2 regions of the Sporosarcina sp. P25 genome follow, and region 2 is predicted to be linked to the other one. Evidence: predicted binding sites of a transcription regulator. Region 2 holds the regulator's gene; the other holds the start of a gene.
What was found. Region 2 encodes NrdR, which represses ribonucleotide reductase genes. Its sites were predicted from a motif close to AACACNATATATNGTGTT; they were not measured.
Positions count from the first base shown of each region.

Region 1 (4,221 bases), on a different contig from region 2:
TCAACTTGTTCCACTGTATAGCCGCGTGGTGCGTTAACTGTTTTAGAGATCGAACTGTCGATCCAGCGCTGAATGATACATTGCACGTCCGCATGCGCTTCCGGTGCTAATTCCATTGAAGAAATAAACCAATCAGGCAATTGATTTGGATCAGCATCAGGATTAGCCTGCAAATACTCTTCTACAATCGCCGCTTTTACTTCGATGAATTTACCTAAGCGTCCGCTACGGTAATATGTGAATGAGAAATAAGGCTCTAATCCAGTTGAAACCCCTACCATGGTTCCAGTGGATCCAGTTGGCGCAACAGTCAATAAGTGAGAGTTTCTGATTCCATGTTCCAAAATCGATTCGCGGATATCTTCCGGCATGCGCTTCATAAAGCCAGAATTAATGAAAGCCTGACGTAATGCTTTCGTTTCTTCATCCGTTTGACCAATAAGGAATGGGAAACTTCCTTTTTCTTTCGCCAATTCAATCGATTCGCGGTAAGCAGTTGTCGCAATTGCTTCAAATACTTCATCCACTAATTGATTTCCTTCAGGCGAGCCGTATTCTTTTTCACAGTAGATGTGAAGATCAGCAAGCCCCATCACACCCAGACCTACACGGCGTTCTCCAAGGGCTTGTACTTTATTATCTTCAAGGAAGTACGGTGTAGCGTCGATGACGTTATCTTGCATACGTACACCAGTCCGTACCGTCTCTCTCAACTTTTCAAAGTTAACCGTCTTCGTATTTTTGTCTGCCATCTCAGCAAGATTGACAGCAGCCAAATTACAGACAGAATATGGTGCAAGTGGTTGTTCACCACACGGATTTGTTGCTACAACTTGCTGTCCGTACGCTTTTGCATTCGTGTCGTCATTTGCATTATCAATAAAGAAAATGCCTGGTTCCGCTGAATACGTTGCACAAATATTAATTAAATCCCATAGTGCACGAGCTTTAATTGTACGATACACACGCACTTCGTGACCTAGACGTTCCCATTCGCGTACATCGCCAACTTCATGCCACTGTTCATTATAATACTTCATTTGTTCAGGAGAATAATTTTCGACTGCGGGGAAACGCAAATCGTAATCCGCGTCTTCTTCCACCGCTTTCATGAAGTCATCCGTTAAGGTTACGGAAATATTCGCTCCTGTCAGGAATTCTGGATTATGAACGGTGTACGTTCCGCCATCTTGCAGCTTCAGCTCAGCGTCACGGATAATCGCTGCGTTAAAACCACCTTGACCTGGAATTTGTTTATAGTTTGTGATGCCTTGATACATCGCTTCTTCTTGTGCTGTCAACGGTTTGAAATTCAGTTTCTCATCTGCCAGCTTCTTGATCATTTCGTCTTCTGTGTTTTCGATCAAATAGCGCAAAATTCGCGGATTCTGCATTTTGGAGATGATGAATTCATAAATGTCCGGGTGCCAGTTTGATAACATAATCATCTGTGCCCCACGTCTTGATCCGCCCTGCTCAACCAAATGAGTCAATTTCGCAATATCATCCAACCAGGAAACCGATCCGGATGACTTACCGTTGACACCACGTGCCAACGTGTTGCGTGGACGTAATGTCGAACCGTTCGTTCCTACACCGCCACCACGACTCATGATCTCCATCACTTGCTTACGGTGATCGGATATCCCTTCGCGGGAATCGGGCACAAACGGCATTACATAACAGTTAAAGAACGTGACATCCGTGTCTGATCCTGCGCCATACAGTACACGACCAGCCGGAATGAAGTTCAATGCCTTCAACTGATCATAGAACATGTTATACGACTGCGTTCTTCTATCTTCCGTCTTTTCAACAGAAGCAAGTCCTGTCGCATTACGTTTTGCAATCTGCTCGTAGAACACTTCTAGCGGCTTCTCAAGCACTTCAAGGGGACGTGTAACTATACCTTTTTGCTGCTCGTCTATATCGTCGATTGATGAACGATATTCTGGTTCAATCCAGATCTCCGCTTTCCCGTTCGCTTGATCAAGTTTCGTAATATAACCTAACCCACGAGCGGGAAACTTTGGATCTTCTCTCACTGTTAGAACGACAAAATCGCCTTCTTTCAGTGTCTTCTTTTCCATATCTTTAAATGAATATCGATCGATCATTACTAGACGCGATACTCCACTATGTGTTAGCTTCATATCCTCCGTAACCGGGTGAACTTGAGGGAACTTCGCAATATCCTCATTCAATTGTTGTTTATCGAGCATCGGTTCGCCTTGCTTCGACATCGTAACCATATAACATCCTCCTCATAACGCTACAAACACTATATATAGTGTTTGTCTTATTAAATAATCTACTACATATTGAATAGTATATCAATCGACATTTATTCTTCAAAAACATAAAATCATTGATATCACGACATTTCGACAAAAAAAATAAAACCAAAGTACCAATTTTATTTTTTAAAATTCCAGTCATCATTCGCATATTTATCTTTCTCGATTTGGCGGACTAAAGCGAGCTGTTCATGCGTTAATTCTAGAGGTTCCAATGAAATATCGAGCGACGTTTCAAACCCTTTAGAAAAGGCTTGTTTGCATTCCTCCACTGAAATCTCTCGGTCCGTCAATCGGTCAATCGCAATTGCACGGTCTGGTAATGTTTTACGTACACGTTCTTTCAATGCGGGTGATGAATACGTGAAAATAGACGTCAATTTATCGACATCTAAGCTCATCAAAATTGCTCCATGTTGCAAAATCACGCCTTTTTGACGCGTTTGTGCACTACCCGCAACCTTTTTACCTTCGACAACGAGTTCATACCAGCTCGGTGCATCAAAACAAACACCGCTCTTTGGGCTACGCAATTGCTCCGTAACGTCTTGATCTGGAATCGAGAACTCTGCCTGAAGTCCGAGATTACGGAAGCCTTGCAGCAATCCACCAGAAATCACACGGTATGCTTCGGTTACTGTTTCCGGCATATCGGGATACTGCTCGCTCACAATGACACTGTATGTAAGCTCATGTTCATGCAAGACACCGCGGCCACCTGTTGGTCTTCGGACAAATCCGAGCCCTAGTTCTTTTACTTTTTCCATATCGATATCTTTTTCAATACGTTGGAAGTACCCGATAGATAATGTAGCGGGTTCCCACTCATAAAAACGTAGAACTGGCCCGATTTCTCCTCGGCTATGTAAGTCAAGAAGCGCTTCATCGAGCGCCATATTGAAGGAAGGACTACATTTTCCAGAGTCTACATAATGCCATACGGCTTTTGTCATAATCTATTCTCCTTCGTGTTTATACTCCACCTATAGTATAGGAAGTCGTCAATGAAAAAAACAATAACGCATTTCATTTTATCATTAGGATTGAACTGATGCCAGATAATCTTTATAATAGAGATATTGATGAAGGGGGAAGTTTTTTTGAGTTATTATATTTTAGGAGCAGCTGTGCTCGCGGTCATTTTGTATTTCGTCATCACATACATACGGGTCGGAAAAGCATTGACTACATTAACGCAAGAAGAGTTTATTAAAGGTTATCGCAAAGCACAATTGATCGACGTGCGCGAACCAAAAGATTTCGATGCTGGACATATTTTAGGTGCACGGAATATTCCATTTACACAGTTCACGCAGCGCTATAAGGAAATCCGCCCCGACAAACCCGTTTATCTTTATGACCAAAACACAAGCCGTACAGGCCGTGCTGCGTTATTCTTGAAGAAAAAAGGTTGTACAGAAATCTACCAGCTACGCGGTGGATTTAAAAAGTGGTCAGGTAAAATCAAAACAAAATAATCATTGCGGATCCTCCTTTTTAAGGAGGATCTACTTATTTATAGGGAGAGTGTTAAATTAATGAAACCATCTTTTTTAATTCCACTACAGTCCGCACAATACGAGAAGCTGACACATTATCAATATTATGGCGTCGTCATTGAAGCGATTCTAGACGCACTTCAACAACGTTCACCGGCTGATTGGAAAATTATCCAAGTGGATGAGTTTTCTTCTTATACAGAAACCATGCTTCCTGAGTTGATTCATCGTAAACAATTGCCTTACGAATCACTTAGTCATATTTACGCCACATTGCCGACACAAAAAATTCAACAAGACGTATCAACTGATGCTTTTTCCTTACAAGGTGCTGAAACAATCGACAATCAGTTGCTATTCTTTCCTGAACATCAAATTGCCATCGCCAACATTAGCTATTATGTCGCAACCGGCTCTACTTGGTC
Region 1 covers NZ_PDYV01000011.1:54,461-58,681, forward strand. Annotated here, with positions in the region: gene CSV70_RS10825 (vitamin B12-dependent ribonucleotide reductase) at 1-2,252, opposite strand, end outside; gene CSV70_RS10830 (lipoate--protein ligase family protein) at 2,417-3,250, opposite strand; gene CSV70_RS10835 (rhodanese-like domain-containing protein) at 3,380-3,775, shown strand; gene CSV70_RS10840 (AAA family ATPase) at 3,836-4,221, shown strand, end outside.
Region 1: a site for NrdR is predicted at 2,278-2,295, ahead of CSV70_RS10825 (vitamin B12-dependent ribonucleotide reductase). Genes of this name have one in related genera too.

Region 2 (4,221 bases):
GAATGGACAGAACAAGAAGCGGCTGCCAGAATCGCGTCCCAGTTAGATCTGAATATCAAAGAACAGGGCGCTGACGCGGTTATTTATAACAACGATACATTGGAAGAAACCGAAAAGCAGTTGGATGCAATCCTTGAAAACTGGCAAGCTGTGCCGAGATAAATGATAGAGGGAATTAATTTGTAAATTTATTGTGTAATAGTGTTGGCATAATGATAAAATGTGTTATACTAATGAACGATTAAAGATATAAAGTATAACATACATGCAGGAGGATCCCTTTAATGACTACAAAAATTGCAATTAACGGACTCGGCCGTATTGGACGGATGGTATTCCGCCAGATTATTAAAGAAGATGATGTGAATCTAGTTGCTGTCAATGCGACATATCCAGCTGAAACGATTGCACATCTCTTGAAATATGACTCAACACACGGAGTTTTCGATGGTGAAATCGTAGCGGAAGAAAACGCGATCATTATCGACGGCAAACGTGTACAGTTAATTTCTGAGCGTGACCCTTCGAAATTACCTTGGAAAGAACTTGGTGTAGATATCGTTATAGAATCAACAGGTGTATTCAACTCACGTGACAAAGCAGCACTTCATTTGGAATCCGGTGCAAAGAAAGTAATTTTAACAGCACCAGGTAAAAATGAAGACGTAACCGTTGTGATCGGCGTGAATGACGACAAATTAGACGTTACTAAACAAAGTGTAATTTCTAATGCTAGTTGTACGACAAATTGTTTAGCGCCAGTTGCAAAAGTATTGAATGATGAATTCGGTATTGTAAATGGCTTAATGACAACTGTCCATGCATATACGAATGATCAGAAGAACCTGGACAATCCCCATAAAGACTTGCGTCGCGCGCGTTCTTGCGGAGAGTCCATCATTCCTACTTCAACAGGTGCTGCAAAAGCTTTGTCTCTTGTACTCCCTGAGCTTGAAGGAAAGATTCATGGTTTGGCATTGCGTATTCCGACACCGAATGTATCCCTTGTGGACTTGGTAGTGGACGTAGAAAAAGATGTAACGGTTGAAGAAGTGAACAACGCGTTCCGTAAAGCAGCAGAAGGCCCGATGAAAGGCATTCTTCGCTTTACTACAGAGCCTCTTGTATCGATCGATTTCAATACGACAACAGAATCCGCAACACTTGACGGCCTTTCTACTATCGTCATGGGCGATCGTAAAATCAAAGTGCTTGCTTGGTATGATAATGAATGGGGTTATTCAGCACGTGTTGTGCAATTGGCGAAAAAAGTCGCTTCTGCATTAACGGACAAAGTAACTTCTTAATGAACGAATTGGCACTTCATCTTATGGGATGAAGTGCTTTTCTGTGTCCGTTTGTTGTTGTATGGATAGTTTCTGTTATAATGAAAAGTACTAATGAAATGCGGAGGAACTAACTATGTTATGTCCAGCTTGTCACTACAACGGTACACGTGTAATAGATTCACGGCCTGCGGAAGAAAACCGCTCCATTCGACGAAGACGTGAATGCGAAAAATGTAGTTTTCGTTTCACGACTTTTGAAAAAGTAGAGCATTCTCCGTTAGTTGTCGTAAAGAAAGATAAGACGCGAGAAGAATTCAGCAGTGAAAAGTTGCTGAGAGGATTAATTCGTGCTTGTGAAAAACGTGCGGTACCGATCGAACAATTAAAAGATATCGTGGCTTCTATCGAAAAAGAACTAAGAAGCTCAGGAAATGTCGAAATAGATTCCGAACAAGTAGGAGAAATGGTGATGGAACGATTAGTGGATGTGGATGAAGTGGCATATGTACGATTTGCGTCTGTCTACCGCCACTACAAAGACATCACCATCTTTATAGACGAGTTGCAACAATTGCAAAACAGGAAAGATGAACAAGAGTAAGTTGTTGATCTAGAAGGGGAGGCGATTGTTTAAATGCTTTATACCGAGTTGCAGCCTGTCGATTCCTTCGAAGTAAAGTTAGCACATCCTTTTTCTGCGTATGATCGGCAGATGCTAACGCTATTTTATCAGCCACTTATCGGTCCCGAGGCGATCAGTCTGTTTATGACTCTTTGGACAGATGCGGAAAGCAAGGAACCGCAAGAACATACCCACTATTATTTGATGAATATGTCTTCTTTCCCACTTCAATCCATTTTTGAAGCGAGGATTTCATTGGAAGCTATTGGATTATTACGTACGTATAAGAAAAAACAAGAAATAGATAAGCGGTCTTTCCTATACGAGCTATTACCGCCGCTCGATGCATCTTCTTTCTTCAACGATCCGCTTTTGTCTACATTTTTATTCAGTAAAATCGGAGAGCAGCCCTATCGTCAGTTGCGTGACCGGTTTTTAGAGAAACCTATTGCAAAAGATGAGTATCAAGATATATCACGGACGTTTTTAGATGTCTATAAACCAGCAAGAGGCGATCAGGCGATGGAATTGACTGCAGGTATGCAATTTCAAGGGAAAAGTGAGCCTCCTGGCATACCGTTTTACGTATTGAATTTTAATTTTGATTTATTTTATAACGGACTATCCGATCAAATGATTCCTAAAGCTTCTTTGCGCTCTATTTCTCAAGAAATGATCGCGATGCTAGCTTTCTTGTATTCACTCAGTCCGCTTGATATGCAAAAAGTCGTGATGATTGCAATGGACGAAAACCATCAGCTGACAGAAGAAAAAGTTCGTAAGGCGGCTGCGGAGTTTTATAAGATGAATACATCAAAGCAACCACCAAAATTACAGTCGGTGTTTACACAACCGGTAGTCGACGAAGAGCCTAAAGAAAATATGAGTCGTGACGAAGAATTGCTATTTTATTTGGAACATACACCACCAAAAGAGATGTTACGTAAAGTAAGTAAAAAAGAACCATTCCTTGTAGATATTCAGCTTGCTGAACGATTAATCAATCTGCATAAATTCCCAGTGGGTGTCGTCAATGTCTTGCTACAATATGTCATGCTACGTAATGATGGAAAAATCACTAGTAGTTTTGTGGAACGCATTGCTTCCCATTGGGCGAATAAACAAGTAAATGATGCTAAAACAGCTTTGAAGTTATCAAGGGAAGAACATGATCAATACATGAAATGGCTTAAAGAAGGGAAGCAGTCGACACCGAGAAGTCGAAAGCCAACCCGGGAAGAAAAAGTTCCAGAATGGTTTTCCAAGCGCGATAAAAAGAATAAGAAATCCGAAAAGCCTGATGACTTCAATGTGGAAGAAGAACGCCAGAAGTTATTGAAAGAATTGGGGATTCAAGAATCAGAGGTGAAATAACATGGAACGAATTGGGGATGCGATGAAACGCGTAGTGAATGCTCCTTCATTAGCCCAGAAATACGACGAGCTTCGAACGGAAGTGATGGAAGACCCGGCTGTACAAAAATTTATTAGCGATCATTCCGATGAAGTCAATACAGAAGTGGTCAACCGCAGTCTAGGTAAATTATATGAATTCACAACGGCTTCTCACGCATGTGAGCGCTGTCCGAATCTCGATGGATGTATTAATGTCATGAAAGGCTTTGAGCCGAAATTAGTCATCTCACAGCGCCTTATTGATATTGATTACGTAGTCTGTCCAACTAAGCAGTTGGAAGATGAACGTAGAAACATCTCGAAAATGGTGAACAGTATGTACATGCCTAAAGAAGTGATGGAAGCGCGCCTGTCTGACGTGAACTTCCTCTCTGAAGATAGTCGCGTGATCGTAATGCGCGCCGCGAAAGACTTCTTGAATCAAATTGAATCTACCGGTAAAGTCCCTGAAAGAGGCTTCTATTTATTCGGTAACTTCGGTATTGGAAAATCATTCATTTTAGGTGCGTTGGCGAATGAACTGGCAACTAGACGTATACAGACTGTTGTAGTATATGTGCCGGAGTTTCTGCGTGAAATGAAGCAATCTATCCAAAACCAAACATTGGACGAAAAAATTGAGTTTGTAAAAAGGGCTCCTGTCTTGATGCTGGATGATATAGGAGCAGAAACGATGTCAACGTGGACACGCGATGAAGTGCTAGGCACGATTTTGCAGTACCGTATGGCGGAAAAGTTACCTGTATTCTTCACATCCAATTTTGATTATAATGAATTAGAACATCATCTGACAACGAGTCAGCGCGGGGAAAAAGAGCCGATTAAAGCTGCACGAATTATGGAGAGAATCCGCATGGTCAGCCAGCCATTCAAACTGGGCGGGGAGAACTGGCG
Region 2 covers NZ_PDYV01000004.1:29,689-33,909, forward strand. Annotated here, with positions in the region: gene coaE (dephospho-CoA kinase) at 1-162, shown strand, start outside; gene CSV70_RS04985 (glyceraldehyde-3-phosphate dehydrogenase) at 285-1,307, shown strand; gene nrdR (transcriptional regulator NrdR) at 1,423-1,890, shown strand; gene CSV70_RS04995 (replication initiation and membrane attachment family protein) at 1,924-3,285, shown strand; gene dnaI (primosomal protein DnaI) at 3,287-4,221, shown strand, end outside.